Regions from separate parts of the Paenibacillus sp. Mc5Re-14 genome, predicted to be linked through region 3. Evidence: a T-box and tRNA genes for the amino acid it is inferred to sense, from the RefSeq annotation. Region 3 holds a T-box; the other regions hold tRNA genes.
What was found. A T-box is a leader RNA that pairs with one kind of tRNA and senses whether it is charged. The one in region 3 lies ahead of metG (methionine--tRNA ligase), so its partner is inferred to be a tRNA-Met.
Positions count from the first base shown of each region.

Region 1: it encodes a tRNA-Met, which carries the amino acid that the T-box ahead of metG (methionine--tRNA ligase) is inferred to sense. The anticodon was not compared.
Region 2: it encodes a tRNA-Met, which carries the amino acid that the T-box ahead of metG (methionine--tRNA ligase) is inferred to sense. The anticodon was not compared.

Region 1 is NZ_CVPD01000001.1:3,512,951-3,518,475, reverse strand. Features, by position in the region: gene BN1546_RS15935 (PspA/IM30 family protein) at 1-165, opposite strand, end outside; gene BN1546_RS15930 (LiaF transmembrane domain-containing protein) at 254-565, opposite strand; gene BN1546_RS15925 (MFS transporter) at 693-1,919, opposite strand; gene BN1546_RS15920 (TetR/AcrR family transcriptional regulator) at 2,061-2,618, opposite strand; tRNA gene BN1546_RS15915 (tRNA-Leu) at 2,852-2,930, opposite strand; tRNA gene BN1546_RS15910 (tRNA-Cys) at 2,942-3,016, opposite strand; tRNA gene BN1546_RS15905 (tRNA-Gly) at 3,028-3,099, opposite strand; tRNA gene BN1546_RS15900 (tRNA-Gln) at 3,106-3,180, opposite strand; tRNA gene BN1546_RS15895 (tRNA-His) at 3,190-3,262, opposite strand; tRNA gene BN1546_RS15890 (tRNA-Trp) at 3,281-3,354, opposite strand; tRNA gene BN1546_RS15885 (tRNA-Tyr) at 3,362-3,447, opposite strand; tRNA gene BN1546_RS15880 (tRNA-Thr) at 3,452-3,527, opposite strand; tRNA gene BN1546_RS15875 (tRNA-Phe) at 3,550-3,622, opposite strand; tRNA gene BN1546_RS15870 (tRNA-Asp) at 3,660-3,736, opposite strand; tRNA gene BN1546_RS15865 (tRNA-Met) at 3,752-3,828, opposite strand; tRNA gene BN1546_RS15860 (tRNA-Val) at 3,854-3,929, opposite strand; tRNA gene BN1546_RS15855 (tRNA-Glu) at 3,987-4,058, opposite strand; tRNA gene BN1546_RS15850 (tRNA-Ser) at 4,076-4,167, opposite strand; tRNA gene BN1546_RS15845 (tRNA-Asn) at 4,171-4,246, opposite strand; rRNA gene BN1546_RS15840 (23S ribosomal RNA) at 4,311-5,525, opposite strand, start outside.
Region 2 is NZ_CVPD01000001.1:1,961,660-1,967,184, forward strand. Features, by position in the region: gene BN1546_RS08900 (CcdC family protein) at 1-80, shown strand, start outside; gene BN1546_RS08905 (glycoside hydrolase family 26 protein) at 311-1,273, opposite strand; tRNA gene BN1546_RS08910 (tRNA-Gly) at 2,403-2,473, opposite strand; tRNA gene BN1546_RS08915 (tRNA-Pro) at 2,481-2,557, opposite strand; tRNA gene BN1546_RS08920 (tRNA-Leu) at 2,565-2,644, opposite strand; tRNA gene BN1546_RS08925 (tRNA-Arg) at 2,657-2,733, opposite strand; tRNA gene BN1546_RS08930 (tRNA-Gly) at 2,739-2,813, opposite strand; tRNA gene BN1546_RS08935 (tRNA-Leu) at 2,824-2,904, opposite strand; tRNA gene BN1546_RS08940 (tRNA-Lys) at 2,917-2,992, opposite strand; tRNA gene BN1546_RS08945 (tRNA-Gln) at 2,997-3,071, opposite strand; tRNA gene BN1546_RS08950 (tRNA-Tyr) at 3,174-3,259, opposite strand; tRNA gene BN1546_RS08955 (tRNA-Thr) at 3,264-3,339, opposite strand; tRNA gene BN1546_RS08960 (tRNA-Asp) at 3,353-3,429, opposite strand; tRNA gene BN1546_RS08965 (tRNA-Met) at 3,455-3,528, opposite strand; tRNA gene BN1546_RS08970 (tRNA-Val) at 3,558-3,633, opposite strand; tRNA gene BN1546_RS08975 (tRNA-Glu) at 3,643-3,714, opposite strand; tRNA gene BN1546_RS08980 (tRNA-Ser) at 3,734-3,825, opposite strand; tRNA gene BN1546_RS08985 (tRNA-Asn) at 3,829-3,904, opposite strand; tRNA gene BN1546_RS08990 (tRNA-Ala) at 3,909-3,984, opposite strand; rRNA gene rrf (5S ribosomal RNA) at 4,067-4,183, opposite strand; rRNA gene BN1546_RS09000 (23S ribosomal RNA) at 4,261-5,525, opposite strand, start outside.
Region 3 is NZ_CVPD01000001.1:4,834,260-4,839,784, reverse strand. Features, by position in the region: gene BN1546_RS21935 (cytochrome c biogenesis CcdA family protein) at 1-569, opposite strand, end outside; gene metG (methionine--tRNA ligase) at 738-2,756, opposite strand; T-box leader at 2,861-3,129, opposite strand; gene yidD (membrane protein insertion efficiency factor YidD) at 3,167-3,457, opposite strand; gene BN1546_RS21920 (Fur family transcriptional regulator) at 3,459-3,950, opposite strand; gene BN1546_RS21915 (copper amine oxidase N-terminal domain-containing protein) at 4,206-5,525, opposite strand, start outside.

The sequences.
Region 1 (5,525 bases), 1.3 Mb from region 3:
TCTTGTATGCACTGCATACTGCTGTTGAAGCTTTTCCGCTTCGGCGATTTCCTGCCGGGTATTATATAGGAACTGGTCAATGAGTTGTACCGGATCTTGGCTTTGTTCCAAATGCTCATTGAAGGTTGCTACCGTAATATCACGCATTCTTCGAAAAACACTCATTGGCGTCTACTCCTTTCACAATTTCGTATTTTCATCATTTCTTGCTCTTTGCTTTCGTACATTATTCTTCATCCTCAAACTGTCACATTCAGTAGCGACTTCTACGGTCACTCAGCATAGATACACCAAATATGATTAACCCGATTGCCAGCAGTGGTCCAATTAGCCAGGATAGCTTGCCCAGCAAAATCAGTACCCCGAGCACAAGCACGATCCAGCCGAAGAGTGCATTTCCTCTTTTCACACCGTAGTACCCCAGCATAACCATGGCTATCGGAATTAAGTAACCAATCAGATGTCCTACAAAGTGACCGAAAAACGGAGTAAACTTACCGAGCAGCATAATCGAACCCAACACGATCAGTACAATGGCTAACCCATTCCCTTTGTTAACTCTCATCATCTCTCACCGCCTTTCACTGTGTCTTGCTTATGTCCTTATTGTACGCTGACCTAGCGTTTGACAAAACGGACCCCAGACGGTTTTTGAACCTAGACCTAAGTCGGGGATGGATATAGACCTGCGGCTATCCTCCTCTATGCTGCTCTGCTGCAAGGGATGTTGAGTGCCGCTTTCCTGCATGCTTAGAGCGTAGTGAGAGGACGAGACAAGCAAATAAAGCTACCGCTGCAACCATATATGGCATATTAATATGAACATCAAACAGCAGTCCCGCAATTAACGGTCCAATGACATTCCCCAAGCTGGTATAGGACGAGTTCATACCCGCTACAAACCCTTGCTCATCCCCAGCCTGCCGCGATAGAGAAGTGCTTACTGCCGGGCGAAGGATATCCATAGCCAGAAAAATGATAAAAGTCGTCAGCATAATCATCACGTACTGCTCAGCAAATAAAGTTAGGAAAATAAACAGTCCTCCAATAGCCAAGCAAAGGTGAATTACTTTTTTCTCACCAAAACGGTTAATGATCCAACCAAATATAGTTGCTTGCACAACTGCTCCCAAAATAGAGCCTGTCGTTATAATGATGGCAATATCCATTGGTGTAAAACCATATTTATGGTCAACAAACAGTCCAAATACCGTTTCAAAATTTGCCAATCCAAAAGCAACGACAAATACAATGAGCAAGCCCATGAAATACGGAGATTGATAGGACTTCGCAAATTGCTGTAAAAGGTTTTCTTTTTCCCGCGGAAGCTCTCTATTGTACTGTTGCTTTTCCTTGCTCAAAGACTCCGGCAACACGAGCAGAGACAAAATAGCCGCTATCCCTGCAGCACCTGCCGCCGCAAAGAAGGGAATACGTATTCCATAGGCAGCAAGCAAACCGCCAATCCCTGGTCCGATTATGAAGCCTGTGTTAATCGCTGCATTAATCATCCCCATACCCTTGCCTCTTTCTTCAAACGAGGTCACATCAGCGACGTAGGCCATAATAGAAGGAGTAAGCAACGCTGCCCCTACCCCGCCCATGATTCGTGCAACAAACAAAGTAGGGACGGAACTCGCCAGTCCAAAAACAAGCTCTGACAGCATAAAAATGAACATTCCAGAAACAATCAACTTTTTACGTCCATAACGGTCAGATAATTTTCCTGACAGCGGTGATAATAAAAGCTGTGTCAACGCAAAAGCTGCAACCATCAGCCCCATGGAAGAACCGTTCATCCCTAGCTCGCTTATAAATTTAGGTAAAACAGGAACAACTAATCCAATCCCCATGAATGCTAAAAAAATGTTAAGCATCAATAACAGCATTGCTCCCCGATTTCTTGTCAGTATAGACATATTTCCACCCTTCCTTTTCAGAACCCCTTTTATTTATCAATAGTTAATTTCAGTATCCCAACTTCAAAAACAAAAAAACTTTAATTGTTTTATTAGTTTTCACATAAAAAAAGCCTCTATTAATATGCACATATTATTAGGCTATTTTTGTTTTTCGACTAACCCAAATAACAATATATCTACAATGGAATAAGTTGCTTCCTCTACCGTCACACTGTTATCCAGAAAGAAACGCTGATCAAGCGTTAAATTTACTGAATCAATAATAAGCTTCATGATCAGAGCCTCATTTTTATTCACAATAATTCCTTCTCGGATACCTTCCTGAATTAATGTTCTAATCGGAGACCAATCATTTAAATCAGCATGTACTCTTTTCCATTGCTCAGGATAATATTTTTTCATCTGGTCTAATATTCTTAAATCATAAAACTTATAATACAGCGGCATAACCCTAATCGACTGTTTAATCTTTTCTAACAAAGATAATTCATTGTTTCGGATAATTTGTTCTGTCTTTTGAATCATATCATCATTTGTACGCTCAATCAGTGTCTCTAAAATAAGCGTCTTAGATGAAAAATTCTCGTACAATGTACGCTTACTGATGGCAAGTCTTTTCGCAAGATCATCCATAGTAAATTTCAAGCCATTCTCATGAACTTCCTCTACAAAAGCTTCCAAAATTCTTTCCTGCATATGCATTCCTCATTTCTCTTACACTTAATAAACTATAAATGTTTTTTCAGTACCATCATCCTACTACAACTTTCAAAGTCCCAGTCAAATATAAACCTAATTAAAAAGGATCTCTGCAAAGTTCTTATCTTCCACTCATCTGGATCCAAGTTAATCTTGTTGCCAAAGTTAAGAATACGAATAATAAAAAGGATGATAAAATGCATTAAAGCATTTTATCATCCTTCTATATATACCGGCGAGAGGACTCGAACCTCCACGGTTTCCCACTCGATTTTGAGTCGAGCGCGTCTGCCATTCCGCCACGCCGGCATATTAAGTTATGGAGGCGCCACCCAGATTTGAACTGGGGAATAAAGCTTTTGCAGAGCTTTGCCTTACCACTTGGCTATGGCGCCAGAGTATAAAAAGCGGACGACGGGAATCGAACCCGCGACCCTCGCCTTGGCAAGGCGATGCTCTACCGCTGAGCCACGTCCGCATAAGATGGCTGGGGATATAGGATTTGAACCTATGCATGACGGAGTCAAAGTCCGTTGCCTTACCGCTTGGCTAATCCCCAATAAGAAAGGGCGGCCGATGGGGCTTGAACCCACGAATGCCGGAGTCACAGTCCGGTGCGTTAACCACTTCGCCACGACCGCCACAGGAAAAGAAGTAATTGGCAGGGGCAGCAGGAATTGAACCCACACCAACGGTTTTGGAGACCGTTGTTCTACCTTTAAACTATGCCCCTATAAAACTGGTGGAGGATGATGGATTCGAACCACCGAACCCGTAAGGGAGCAGATTTACAGTCTGATGCGTTTGGCCACTTCGCTAATCCTCCAAAATGGTGCCGGCGAGAGGACTTGAACCCCCAACCTACTGATTACAAGTCAGTTGCTCTACCAATTGAGCTACACCGGCACAAAAACTATTCAATTAAAAGTGGCTCGGGACGGAATCGAACCGCCGACACGAGGATTTTCAGTCCTCTGCTCTACCGACTGAGCTACCGAGCCTTACAATAAGACCCTTTATCAATTAATACATTAATAATGGCGGAACTGACGGGATTCGAACCCGCGATCTCCTGCGTGACAGGCAGGCATGTTAGGCCTCTACACCACAGTTCCATAATAGATTTAAATTGGTTGCGGGGGCAGGATTTGAACCTGCGACCTTCGGGTTATGAGCCCGACGAGCTACCGAACTGCTCCACCCCGCGACAGTAATAAGTATTTATTTTAAAATGGTGGAGGCTGAGGGGATCGAACCCCCGACCCTCTGCTTGTAAGGCAGATGCTCTCCCAGCTGAGCTAAGCCTCCTCAACGGAACACTTCTCGTATTATACCATAACAAACTTTTTAATGCAATTTTTTTTATGACCCGTAGGGGATTCGAACCCCTGTTACCTCCGTGAAAGGGAGGTGTCTTAACCCCTTGACCAACGGGCCATGCTATAGAATAATTCTGGCGGAGAGAGAGGGATTCGAACCCTCGAGACGCTTTTGGCGCCTACACGATTTCCAATCGTGCTCCTTCGGCCAACTCGGACACCTCTCCATATGGCTCCCCGAACAGGACTCGAACCTGTGACAACTCGATTAACAGTCGAGTGCTCTACCAACTGAGCTATCAGGGAATATTAACACTTGTTTCAAGGTTACACCTTGAAAACTGAATCCGAAACTTATTGCGTCTTATCTTAGGATAAGCCCTCGACCGATTAGTATTGGTCAGCTCCATGCATTACTGCACTTCCACCCCCAACCTATCTACCTCGTCGTCTTCAAGGGGTCTTACGAATTGGGAAATCTCATCTTGAGGGGGGCTTCACGCTTAGATGCTTTCAGCGCTTATCCCTTCCGTACATAGCTACCCAGCGGTGCTCCTGGCGGAACAACTGGTACACCAGCGGTACGTCCATCCCGGTCCTCTCGTACTAAGGACAGCTCCTCTCAAATTTCCTACGCCCACGACAGATAGGGACCGAACTGTCTCACGACGTTCTGAACCCAGCTCGCGTACCGCTTTAATGGGCGAACAGCCCAACCCTTGGGACCTACTTCAGCCCCAGGATGCGATGAGCCGACATCGAGGTGCCAAACCTCCCCGTCGATGTGGACTCTTGGGGGAGATAAGCCTGTTATCCCCAGGGTAGCTTTTATCCGTTGAGCGATGGCCCTTCCATGCGGTACCACCGGATCACTAAGCCCGACTTTCGTCCCTGCTCGACTTGTAGGTCTCGCAGTCAAGCTCCCTTCTGCCTTTGCACTCTTCGAATGATTTCCAACCATTCTGAGGGAACCTTGGGGCGCCTCCGTTACTCTTTAGGAGGCGACCGCCCCAGTCAAACTGCCCACCTGACACTGTCCTCGCACCGGATCACGGTACCAAGTTAGAACCTAGATACGATCAGGGTGGTATCCCAAGGATGCCTCCTCTCAAGCTGGCGCTCAAGATTCAACGGCTCCCACCTATCCTGTACAGATCGTACCCAAATTCAATATCAAGCTGCAGTAAAGCTCCATGGGGTCTTTCCGTCTTGTCGCGGGTAACCTGCATCTTCACAGGTATTAAAATTTCACCGGATCTCTCGTTGAGACAGCGCCCAAGTCGTTACGCCATTCGTGCGGGTCAGAATTTACCTGACAAGGAATTTCGCTACCTTAGGACCGTTATAGTTACGGCCGCCGTTTACTGGGGCTTCGGTTCATAGCTTCGCCCGAAGGCTTACCACTCCCCTTAACCTTCCAGCACCGGGCAGGCGTCAGCCCGTATACTTCGCCTTGCGGCTTCGCACAGACCTGTGTTTTTGCTAAACAGTCGCTTGGGCCTTTTCACTGCGGCCCCCTCGGGCTATTCACCCTACCGAGGCACCCCTTCTCCCGAAGTTACGGGGTCATTTTGCCGAGTTCCTT
Region 2 (5,525 bases), 2.9 Mb from region 3:
GGACGTTGTTACACTGGCGGCTCCGTATGTATTTTCAATATCGTCAGTTCGTTCCGGATGAGACGGAAATCCGCATCTGACCAACCGATATTTAACGTGCATACTCGCATGTTGCTGTGTAGACCCAAAAGACCCGTTCTCCTAACAGGAGGTCGTGTCTTTTGGGTCTTTTTAGTCTATCAGGGGCCAATTCATTAAGGTGGTGCTTTTTGTTGTCGTTCTTGAAAACGTCCCACTCTCCCAAGGCTCTGCGGTCAGCTTGAGATTAACGCATTGATGCCGTGCTGCCTGGACGCCGGGCGCTAGGCACTTACTGGGAGCTCTCCTTTGTAAACAGCACGCTGCCGTTTGTGTTATTCTGCGGAGCATAAGCGCCATCCCAGGTGATAAAGAAGCTTGCTCCAGTGTAGACTTCATTCAGGGCGTTGTTCCAAAGCGAATAATCGAATTCCTTGAGCTGATTATTGTTGCGATCCACATGGTCGCCACCCACGGCTGGTCCAATTTCGCAAAAGCCGTAAGTTTTGCCAAGTCCTTTGATGTCATTGTAAGCCATCTTGATTTCATTGTCATTGGACGGATCATCGCTGTAAGCATCGATGCCAATCCATGTGACATAGCTAGAGCCGGGGTAATAAGCAGCCGCGTTAGCTCCTTTATTTGGGGCATAGACAAAATTGACGTTGGACATGCCATTGGTCGTCACGATGTAATTGTACAAATTGATGTACAGGTTCTTATAGTCTGTCGTATTCTTGTTTCCCCACCAGAACCAGCCTCCGTTCATTTCATGGAAGGGTCTGTAGTAAACGGGGGATGAGTTAAACTTTTGCAGACCGGTCACAACATTGTCAACCTGGGCCTTATAATTTTGTAGCCATGCGGGGCTGGACGAATTGATGGATGAAATGTCTGTATTGGCCAAGATATTAAAATCGGAATCAGACATTGGGGCGTTTACATTTCCACCCTGAGGATTGGGCATGTGGGTGGAAACGGTGACGATTTTCCCCAGGTCTTGGATGACGGAGGCGCTATTAGAGGTAATGGAGGCTGCATCGGTGCCCCCCTGGTTCCAGTTCAGCAGATCATAGGAGACAATGTCAGGGTTGTAGGTCCAGACAGGGCTGGTGTTTACACTTCCGTCATAGCCCAGGAACATGCCTGTATAGTTGATATTGCTCTCCGCGCCTGCCGTCATTGGTAGCGAGAATAATAGTGCAGCCCCGGTCAGGGCGCTGATCAAGCTCTTCGTTTTCTTGAATGAATTCATATTGGTTATCCTCCTAATGTTTATATCTTGCTGCTTGTAATCGCAAGGCTTATGGTCAATCACTTCATCCAGCAACTTTTATCATTCTTTTTGTCCATAACATAACCTCCGTTTTTCCTCAATTCTGAGTTCCGTAATGAGTCTTTTTTCTAGTACACCCCTCCTGTTCAATAAGACAATTCTGATTCGCAACCTACATATTTTTCGTTTTAGCGAGTTGATCTCCATTTGCCTAAAGGAATACACTTTTGTGACCCTCAATTATATCGACATCAAGGGAAAAGGTTGAAATAGTTCTATTAGATCAAAAAATAATTCACATAACAATAAACAAACAACCTTCGCAAAGTGTGGTAGAGACTAAGTGTGTAATAAAGGAAATACTTTTATTTCACTCTTATGAATTCAGATTCAAATTATTGCTATTTTTGGACTATGTAGAAGATTCATAATCACACACTTAACGTATCCTGTTATCAGTAGTCTAGAGAATAAACACACGTGCAGAATAGTTAGCAACGGTGGATCACTAGCGTCTATCAGAACTAACTGATCACTCTGAAAACATAGCGTTTATTTTCTTTAAAATGTTGGCTTGGCACTCATGAAACAAAAAAAAACGATATTCGGCCTTTGGGCCAAATTCGGTTTTTAGAGGTGAAACTATTATTCCCCAGTTTCCTATTCTTCTTCCTGCGATTTATGTGGAATAATGTAATGCCATAACTCCGTTTCGTTCGTTCCAGCATTCGTACAACCAAACAATTAGGAAATGATCTGGCAAAGCTTGTACTCACCAACTCTATTCAAAGTGGGACGGATTCAAAGAAATCAAATCTTCAGAGAAATCATACAACTACAATCGTGCTATCGAGTTATGGGATTGGAGCTCCGAGCGACTTGAATTAGAAAAGGAGTTTTAAAATAGTGGGGCAACTAACGGGGCATGTTAGCTTAGTAAGGACGATGAGTAACCAGTCTGTGTAAATCGATGAAGTATAACAATTGCAATCTCATCGATTTAGACTATAATGTTCTAACTCTTGAGCTTTATTGACTAGAACACGATATTTTTTAAAAGTACAAAAAAAAGAGATGGCATAAGCCGTCTCTTTTTTCATCTATATAAAGCGGGTGATGGGAATCGAACCCACGCTACCAGCTTGGAAGGCTGGAGTTCTACCATTGAACTACACCCGCAAAAAAATGGTCGGGATGACACGATTTGAACATGCGACCCCCTGGTCCCAAACCAGGTGCTCTACCAAGCTGAGCTACATCCCGTAATAGATGCCGGTGAGAGGACTCGAACCTCCACGGTTTCCCTCACGATTTTGAGTCGCGCGCGTCTGCCAATTCCGCCACACCGGCTTATGAAATTAATGGCGCGCCCTGAGAGATTCGAACTCCCGGCCTTTTGATTCGTAGTCAAACGCTCTATCCAGCTGAGCTAAGGGCGCAAATATGGAGCGGACGACGGGAATCGAACCCGCGACCCTCGCCTTGGCAAGGCGATGCTCTACCGCTGAGCCACGTCCGCAAAAACAATATGCGCGTGGAGGGACTTGAACCCCCACGTCAAAGACGCTAGATCCTAAGTCTAGTGCGTCTGCCAATTCCGCCACACGCGCATACAATGATAATGGTGAGCCATGAAGGACTCGAACCTTCGACACCCTGATTAAAAGTCAGGTGCTCTACCAACTGAGCTAATGGCTCTTAATGGCTGGGGATATAGGATTTGAACCTATGCATGACGGAGTCAAAGTCCGTTGCCTTACCGCTTGGCTAATCCCCATTATGTATTTAACAGGGCGATCAATGGGCCTTGGACCCACGAATGCCGTAGCCACAATTCGGTACGTTAATCCATTCGTCACGACCACCATAATAATAAAACTGGTGGAGGATGATGGATTCGAACCACCGAACCCGTAAGGGAGCAGATTTACAGTCTGATGCGTTTGGCCACTTCGCTAATCCTCCAAAATGGTGCCGGCGAGAGGACTTGAACCCCCAACCTACTGATTACAAGTCAGTTGCTCTACCAGTTGAGCTACACCGGCATATTAAGTTAAATGGCGGAACTGACGGGATTCGAACCCGCGATCTCCTGCGTGACAGGCAGGCATGTTAGGCCTCTACACCACAGTTCCAGAGGCATTTCCATCAGGAAATTAATTGCGGGGGCAGGATTTGAACCTACGACCTTCGGGTTATGAGCCCGACGAGCTACCGAACTGCTCCACCCCGCGACATTGAAGGTACTTCTCAATATTATTAATGGTGGAGGCTGAGGGGATCGAACCCCCGACCCTCTGCTTGTAAGGCAGATGCTCTCCCAGCTGAGCTAAGCCTCCATACTACTATGACCCGTAGGGGATTCGAACCCCTGTTACCTCCGTGAAAGGGAGGTGTCTTAACCCCTTGACCAACGGGCCACATATCTATTATAAGAGCTGGCGGAGAGAGAGGGATTCGAACCCTCGAGACGCTTTTGGCGCCTACACGATTTCCAATCGTGCTCCTTCGGCCAACTCGGACACCTCTCCATATGGCTCCCCGAACAGGACTCGAACCTGTGACAACTCGATTAACAGTCGAGTGCTCTACCAACTGAGCTATCAGGGAATATTGGTGGAGCCAAGGGGGATCGAACCCCTGACCTCCTGCGTGCAAGGCAGGCGCTCTCCCAGCTGAGCTATAGCCCCATCTTAGAAATAACCATTAAAATTCTGATTATGTAGAGGTTAGTCTTACAGGCGAAAAAAAATCCCCAGAGAAGGGGCTTATGCTTGGCGGCGTCCTACTCTCCCAGGACCCTGCGGTCCAAGTACCATCGGCGCTGGAGGGCTTAACGGTCGTGTTCGGGATGGGTACGTGTGGAACCCCTCCGCTATCGCCACCAAACATGAATTTGCCTCGCAAATTCTAACTTCAAGGTTACACCCTGAAAACTGGATCCGAAACTTCATTGCGCTTTATCTTAGGATAAGCCCTCGACCGATTAGTATTGGTCAGCTCCATGCATTACTGCACTTCCACCCCCAACCTATCTACCTCGTCGTCTTCAAGGGGTCTTACTAATTGGGAAATCTCATCTTGAGGGGGGCTTCACGCTTAGATGCTTTCAGCGCTTATCCCTTCCGTACATAGCTACCCAGCGGTGCTCCTGGCGGAACAACTGGTACACCAGCGGTACGTCCATCCCGGTCCTCTCGTACTAAGGACAGCTCCTCTCAAATTTCCTACGCCCACGACAGATAGGGACCGAACTGTCTCACGACGTTCTGAACCCAGCTCGCGTACCGCTTTAATGGGCGAACAGCCCAACCCTTGGGACCTACTTCAGCCCCAGGATGCGATGAGCCGACATCGAGGTGCCAAACCTCCCCGTCGATGTGGACTCTTGGGGGAGATAAGCCTGTTATCCCCAGGGTAGCTTTTATCCGTTGAGCGATGGCCCTTCCATGCGGTACCACCGGATCACTAAGCCCGACTTTCGTCCCTGCTCGACTTGTAGGTCTCGCAGTCAAGCTCCCTTCTGCCTTTGCACTCTTCGAATGATTTCCAACCATTCTGAGGGAACCTTGGGGCGCCTCCGTTACTCTTTAGGAGGCGACCGCCCCAGTCAAACTGCCCACCTGACACTGTCCTCGTACCGGATCACGGTACCAAGTTAGAACCTAGATACGATCAGGGTGGTATCCCAAGGATGCCTCCCTTCAAGCTGGCGCTCAAAGTTCTACGGCTCCCACCTATCCTGTACAGATCGTACCCAAATTCAATATCAAGCTGCAGTAAAGCTCCATGGGGTCTTTCCGTCTTGTCGCGGGTAACCTGCATCTTCACAGGTATTAAAATTTCACCGGATCTCTCGTTGAGACAGCGCCCAAGTCGTTACGCCATTCGTGCGGGTCAGAATTTACCTGACAAGGAATTTCGCTACCTTAGGACCGTTATAGTTACGGCCGCCGTTTACTGGGGCTTCGGTTCATAGCTTCGCCCGAAGGCTTACCACTCCCCTTAACCTTCCAGCACCGGGCAGGCGTCAGCCCGTATACTTCGCCTTGCGGCTTCGCACAGACCTGTGTTTTTGCTAAACAGTCGCTTGGGCCTTTTCACTGCGGCCCCCTCGGGCTATTCACCCTACCGAGGCACCCCTTCTCCCGAAGTTACGGGGTCATTTTGCCGAGTTCCTTAACGAGAGTTCTTCCGCGCGCCTTAGAATTCTCTTCTCGCCTACCTGTGT
Region 3 (5,525 bases):
ACAGAGCCTGCCAGCAAAGCCAATATAAAAAACGGAATCGCAAAACCAAGCGCGTAGCCAGTAATCAACTTGAACCACATGTGATGCTCTACCGCTGCCAAAGCGATAATAGCTGTTAGCATAGGACCGATACAGGGGGACCAGCCTGCCGCGAACCCAATTCCGATTACAAAGGAACCGGCGTATCCGGCAGGCTTCCATGTCCAGCGCAGCTTATGCTCTCTCATTAGAAACAATGGACGGACGAAACCAAGAGATACCAGACCCATGAGTATAATAAGCAGCCCTGCTACGATTCTTAGCGTATCCCCATAATTGGCAAACCATTCTCCAAGTAACCCGACACTTGCCCCCAGTGAATAGAAAACAACCGAAAAGCCTAATACAAAAGCAAGTGTGTGCCCCATGGTACGATAGCGAATTTCTGCCTTGTGCCGTCCTTCAGCCAGTTCACGTGCCGACATTCCTGTTATATACGATAAATATGATGGATATAGTGGCAAGCAGCACGGTGAAAAAAAAGAAACCAGTCCGGCAACGATGGCCAACCCGGCGTTGACATCTGACATCATTATTTCCTCCCACCTGTCTTAGTGAACACGCAGAGCAGATACAAGCCCTGCCTACTAAAACATACGTATAGACAGAGAAAAATATGATGCAAGCCAAAAAGCGTATGCCTGGGAGAATAACACCCAAGCATACGCTTTTTACGTTCTTTTATTTTACTTAGCCTCTTATTTTATAATCGCACCATTCGGCATACCTTCCGGTACAGTGGCCAATGTAAGCTGATCCCCATGTGATGCTGCCAAAATCATACCCTGCGACAGCTCACCCCGAAGTTTTACTGGCTTAAGATTGGTCACACAGATCACCTTACGCCCAATGATATCTTCAGGGGTATAAAATTTCGCAATTCCCGACACCACCTGCCGCTGCTCATAGCCGAGATCGAGCTGTAGCTTTAACAGTTTATCAGCCTTCTTCACAGGCTCACAGGCGACAACCTGAGCAACGCGCAGCTCTACCTTGGCAAAATCCTCAATGCCAATCTCTTCTTTCGCCTCTGGTGCTTCCTGACTCGACTCAGATGCATTCAGCGGTTGAGCTTGTGTCGCAGCTTCCTCCGGTTTCTTACCTCCAGTCATTGCTTCTACAATAAAAGCAACCTCTTGCTCAGAGTCCAGACGAGGGAAGATCGGATTCCCTTTAACCAACTGCGTTCCTTCTGGAATACGCCCAAATTGCTTACCGCTATCCCATGTAGTCAGCTCTCCTTGACGAATACCGAGTTGTTCCCAAATTTGGTGAGGCGCACGTGTCAAGAAAGGCTGAAGTAAAATGGAAGCAATACGCAAGCTTTCTACCAAATGCACCATAACAGATGCCAATTCGCTACGTTTTGCCTCATCCTTAGCCAGATTCCATGGTTGAGTCTCGTCAATATACTTGTTGCTGCGGCTAATAAATTGGCTAATCGCCGTTAAAGCCACGGAAAATTCCATATTTTCCATAGCTTCTTCAACTTTACTATAAGTCGATGTTGCCATATCTACCAAAGCTACGTCGAATGAGGTAACATTGGCTTCATAAGCGGGAACTTTGCCGTCAAAATATTTGTCTACCATCGCTACAGTACGATTCAACAAGTTGCCCAGATCATTGGCCAAATCTGAATTTACACGTTCTACAAAACTTTCAGGTGTGAATGTTCCATCCGCTCCAAATGGCACCTCGCGCAGCAAGTAGTACCGAAGTTGATCCAGACCATAACGGTCAATCAACGTTACCGGGTCTACCACATTGCCTTTAGATTTCGACATTTTACCATCTTTCATGAGCAACCAACCATGTGCAAATACTTTTTTAGGCAACGGAAGATCCAGTGCCATCAGCATGATTGGCCAATATATCGTGTGGAACCGTACAATCTCTTTACCTACGATATGCACATTTGCTGGCCAAAATTTATCGTACAGCTCAGTATTAGAAGAGCCATACCCCAAGGCTGTGATGTAGTTGGAAAGTGCGTCAATCCACACGTATACGACATGCTTCGGGTCCCCCTTAACCTTAACTCCCCAATCAAACGTTGTACGGGAAACAGCCAGATCCTCTAGCCCCGGCTTGATGAAGTTGTTAATCATTTCTTTTTTCCGGGATTCCGGTTGGATAAACTGCGGGTTCTCTTCATAAAATTGTAGCAACCGATCAGCATACTTGCTCATGCGGAAAAAGTAGCTCTCTTCCTTGACCAGTTCTACAGGGTGTCCACTATCTGGGCTCTTACCTCCAGTGACATTGCCTTCAGCGTCCTTCACTACGTCAACGAGCTGAGTTTCTGTGTAGTAAGTCTCGTCAGGAATGCTGTACCAACCTTCGTATTCTCCCTTGTAAATATCGCCTTGTTTTAATAAACGATCAAAGATTTCCTGTACGACAGCCTTATGACGTTCCTCCGTAGTACGGATAAAATCGTCATTGGAAATGTCGAGCTTCCGCCACAGGTCTTGGATACCTGCCACAATGTCATCTACGAAACGTTGCGGCGTTTTCCCAGCTGCACTTGCCTTTTGTTCAATCTTCTGACCATGCTCATCCGTTCCTGTCAAATAACGAACCTCATAGCCCCGTAGCCTCTTATAGCGAGCCATCGCATCACCCGCTACCGTCGTGTAGGCATGACCTATATGTAGCTTGTCACTGGGATAATAGATCGGTGTTGTAATGTAAAATGTGTTCTCACTAGACATGTATGTTCCTCCTGTTTTGTTCACGGCTGCAAAAGATTTGCTACCATGATAGGTACTCCAATTCATGAATTAGACACAAATTGGCACAAAAAAGACCCCCGTCCCTATGGGACGAGAGTCACCTCACGCGTTACCACCCAAATTCCCTGTACCTTCGCAGAATACAGGCTTCACCGGTCACATCGACCGCCCATTAACGCTGGATCACGCCTCCTCCTTACAATTGCCTCTTGAACACAGCTTCACTATGGCAAATACGCTCGAAAAAGGTTCCTCCAGGACCATATTCAGGCTTCACTCCAGACCGGTTTTCAGCTAACTCCGGCTCTCTGTACTGGACGACTTACCTTACTCATCCCTTCACAGGAAAACAATATTAACCAAAATATAACCAAATCGGCACGGCGCTGTCAAGTCAGACCCTTCTCGGTATGGGTAGCCAAACGATCTTTGTCAGACTTATCTACCCCTTTTTTTGCAGGAGGGACCAAATCTACGCCGCCGGGATGAAATGGATGGCATTTAGCTATACGCTTTGCAGCCAGCCATGAGCCTTTGAGTGCACCATGCACTTCTACCGCCTCCAGCGCGTACGCCGAACACGTCGGATAGAACCTGCAGGTAGCAGGTTTTAATGGTGAAATGTATGCACGATAAAACTGAATCGGAGCCTGTACCACTCTACGTGTGGTGATTTTCATTTCAGTAGCCTCCGTGGCTGTGAGTGTGACTGCTCGTCTGTCTGAAACCCCCATCCGAATTACTTTCAGTATGCCCATTCTTCTGCTGGCAGTCTTTGCAATAACCAAAAATTTCAAACTTATGCTCAACGATTTGGAATTGATCTGTCGGGTCTGTCATTTGCATTGGACAAAAAGAAATCGGCAATGTTTTCTGACAATTCAAGCAAATCATATGGTGGTGGTGATGATGTTCATTACAGCTCACCTTGAACTTCATTCCATCCTCAAAAGATACCTGCTCCAGTACACCCAATTCCTGCATTACACGCAGATTGCGATAAACTGTATCAAAGCTAAGTCCGCTGTACTTCTTACCCATATATTCATAAACGTCTTTGGGGGACAGATACCCTTCATTCTCGGAAAATAACGTGGCCAGCGTCTTGCGCTGATCTGTAATACGCAGCCCTTGAGCGGACATCGTTGCGATAATCTCATCCTTTGTCAGCATGCGTTTCACCCTCCCCTGTCTATAGTTTCAGGTTTTCTGATGCAGGCTTAGGCTTGCATCTATTCATTATACCACGAATAAAGTCAATATTATAAGAGATATTCGTGCTACTCATAAGAAAAAGACGTTCTCCAGTGCTGCAACCAAGTTCGCAACGGGAGAACGCCTATATTCTGTAAGTGACATCGACTTTTAAAACGGTGAATGATGAGACTCAAGTGGTCTAAGCCGGTAAACAGCACCGGTTATTTCAAATTAATTTTTAATAGCTGGTAAAGGCATAACTACTACGGAAACTGGCAGATTACTACCAGCAGCTGCAGTGAAATACATCTCTACACTTTCCTCAATATGACCTGTACGATACAGTACACTCATTTCATTCGGAGCCCATACAGAACCATTTGTCGGTATACCCACAACCTGATTGTTAACCATCGCATAGCCGGAATATTCGCCTCCCCGCGGGTTAAACGTAATCAGTGAATATGGCGCTACATGGTCCAACTTAACCTTATATACAACACCAAAGTTACCGGCATTGGAAGCAGAAGAACCGTCCAGACCGTCGGTACCAATCAGGTTCGGGTCTACCTTATTATCACCAAGAACGATACGTTGAGCTGTTTTACCAACCTCTTCGGTATAATTGAGTGAAATATCCGAATTTGCGTACGTTCCACGGTTATGAATACCGTCCTTAGGCAGTTTTGCCAGAGTAGGCAACGCAGTCAACGGATCTACATTTGCATCCAGCACAACCACCGTATATTGAATAGGTTGATCCGTATACAAATCAGATAACAAAGAAATAACTTGTTTTTGCTTGATTTTTTGCGCGTTCAAATCTTCCAAAATAACACGGCTTTCGCCTGGGTTCAGAACCGTGCTGGAACGTTTGCTTCCGTCCAGCATAGATTGAAAATACCGTTGAATCGAAACTTTACCCGCAGCTGTGGCAAATTCAGATGGTCCAGCAAAACCGGAATTTTCAACATTTATGTTGGTTGGAGCAAGATTGTTGTTCGTCGCAATCACGTACATCTTCACATCTCGACCTGTTTCATTGACATGATGGACAAGAATACGCGTACTGCCTGAGCCTGTTTCCTGATACACGATACCATCCTGGAACACACGCTCTGGGCTGTTAGCACGAATCAGAAGACGTGGTGAAGAAGTGCTTGTCACTGGAATAGTGGCCATAGCAGGCACCTGACTGCCATCTACACTGTATTTATCGCCATATGGCGTGAAAATTTTATTGAAATCATCTTCGTTGTACAGCAGTTCATTTGTAATTTTAATTGTTTCACTTTTGGTACCTGTTGCGCCATGCTTATCAGTCACGTTCAGTTTAATTGTTACATCACCTGGTTGGAAGAAGGCAAGTTTCTTGTTCTCCCAATCACGCTTAGTGATAGCATTCTCATCGTCAGTACTCAGGTCGGTAATGGTGATTTTTTCACCCATCTTGTACTCTTTTTTATCTGTTGTAAACAGAGCCACTGGCGGCTGGTTTGGTGGTCTTACTGTAATTGTTACTGAGTAAGGATCACTCCAGTTCCCAGCAGA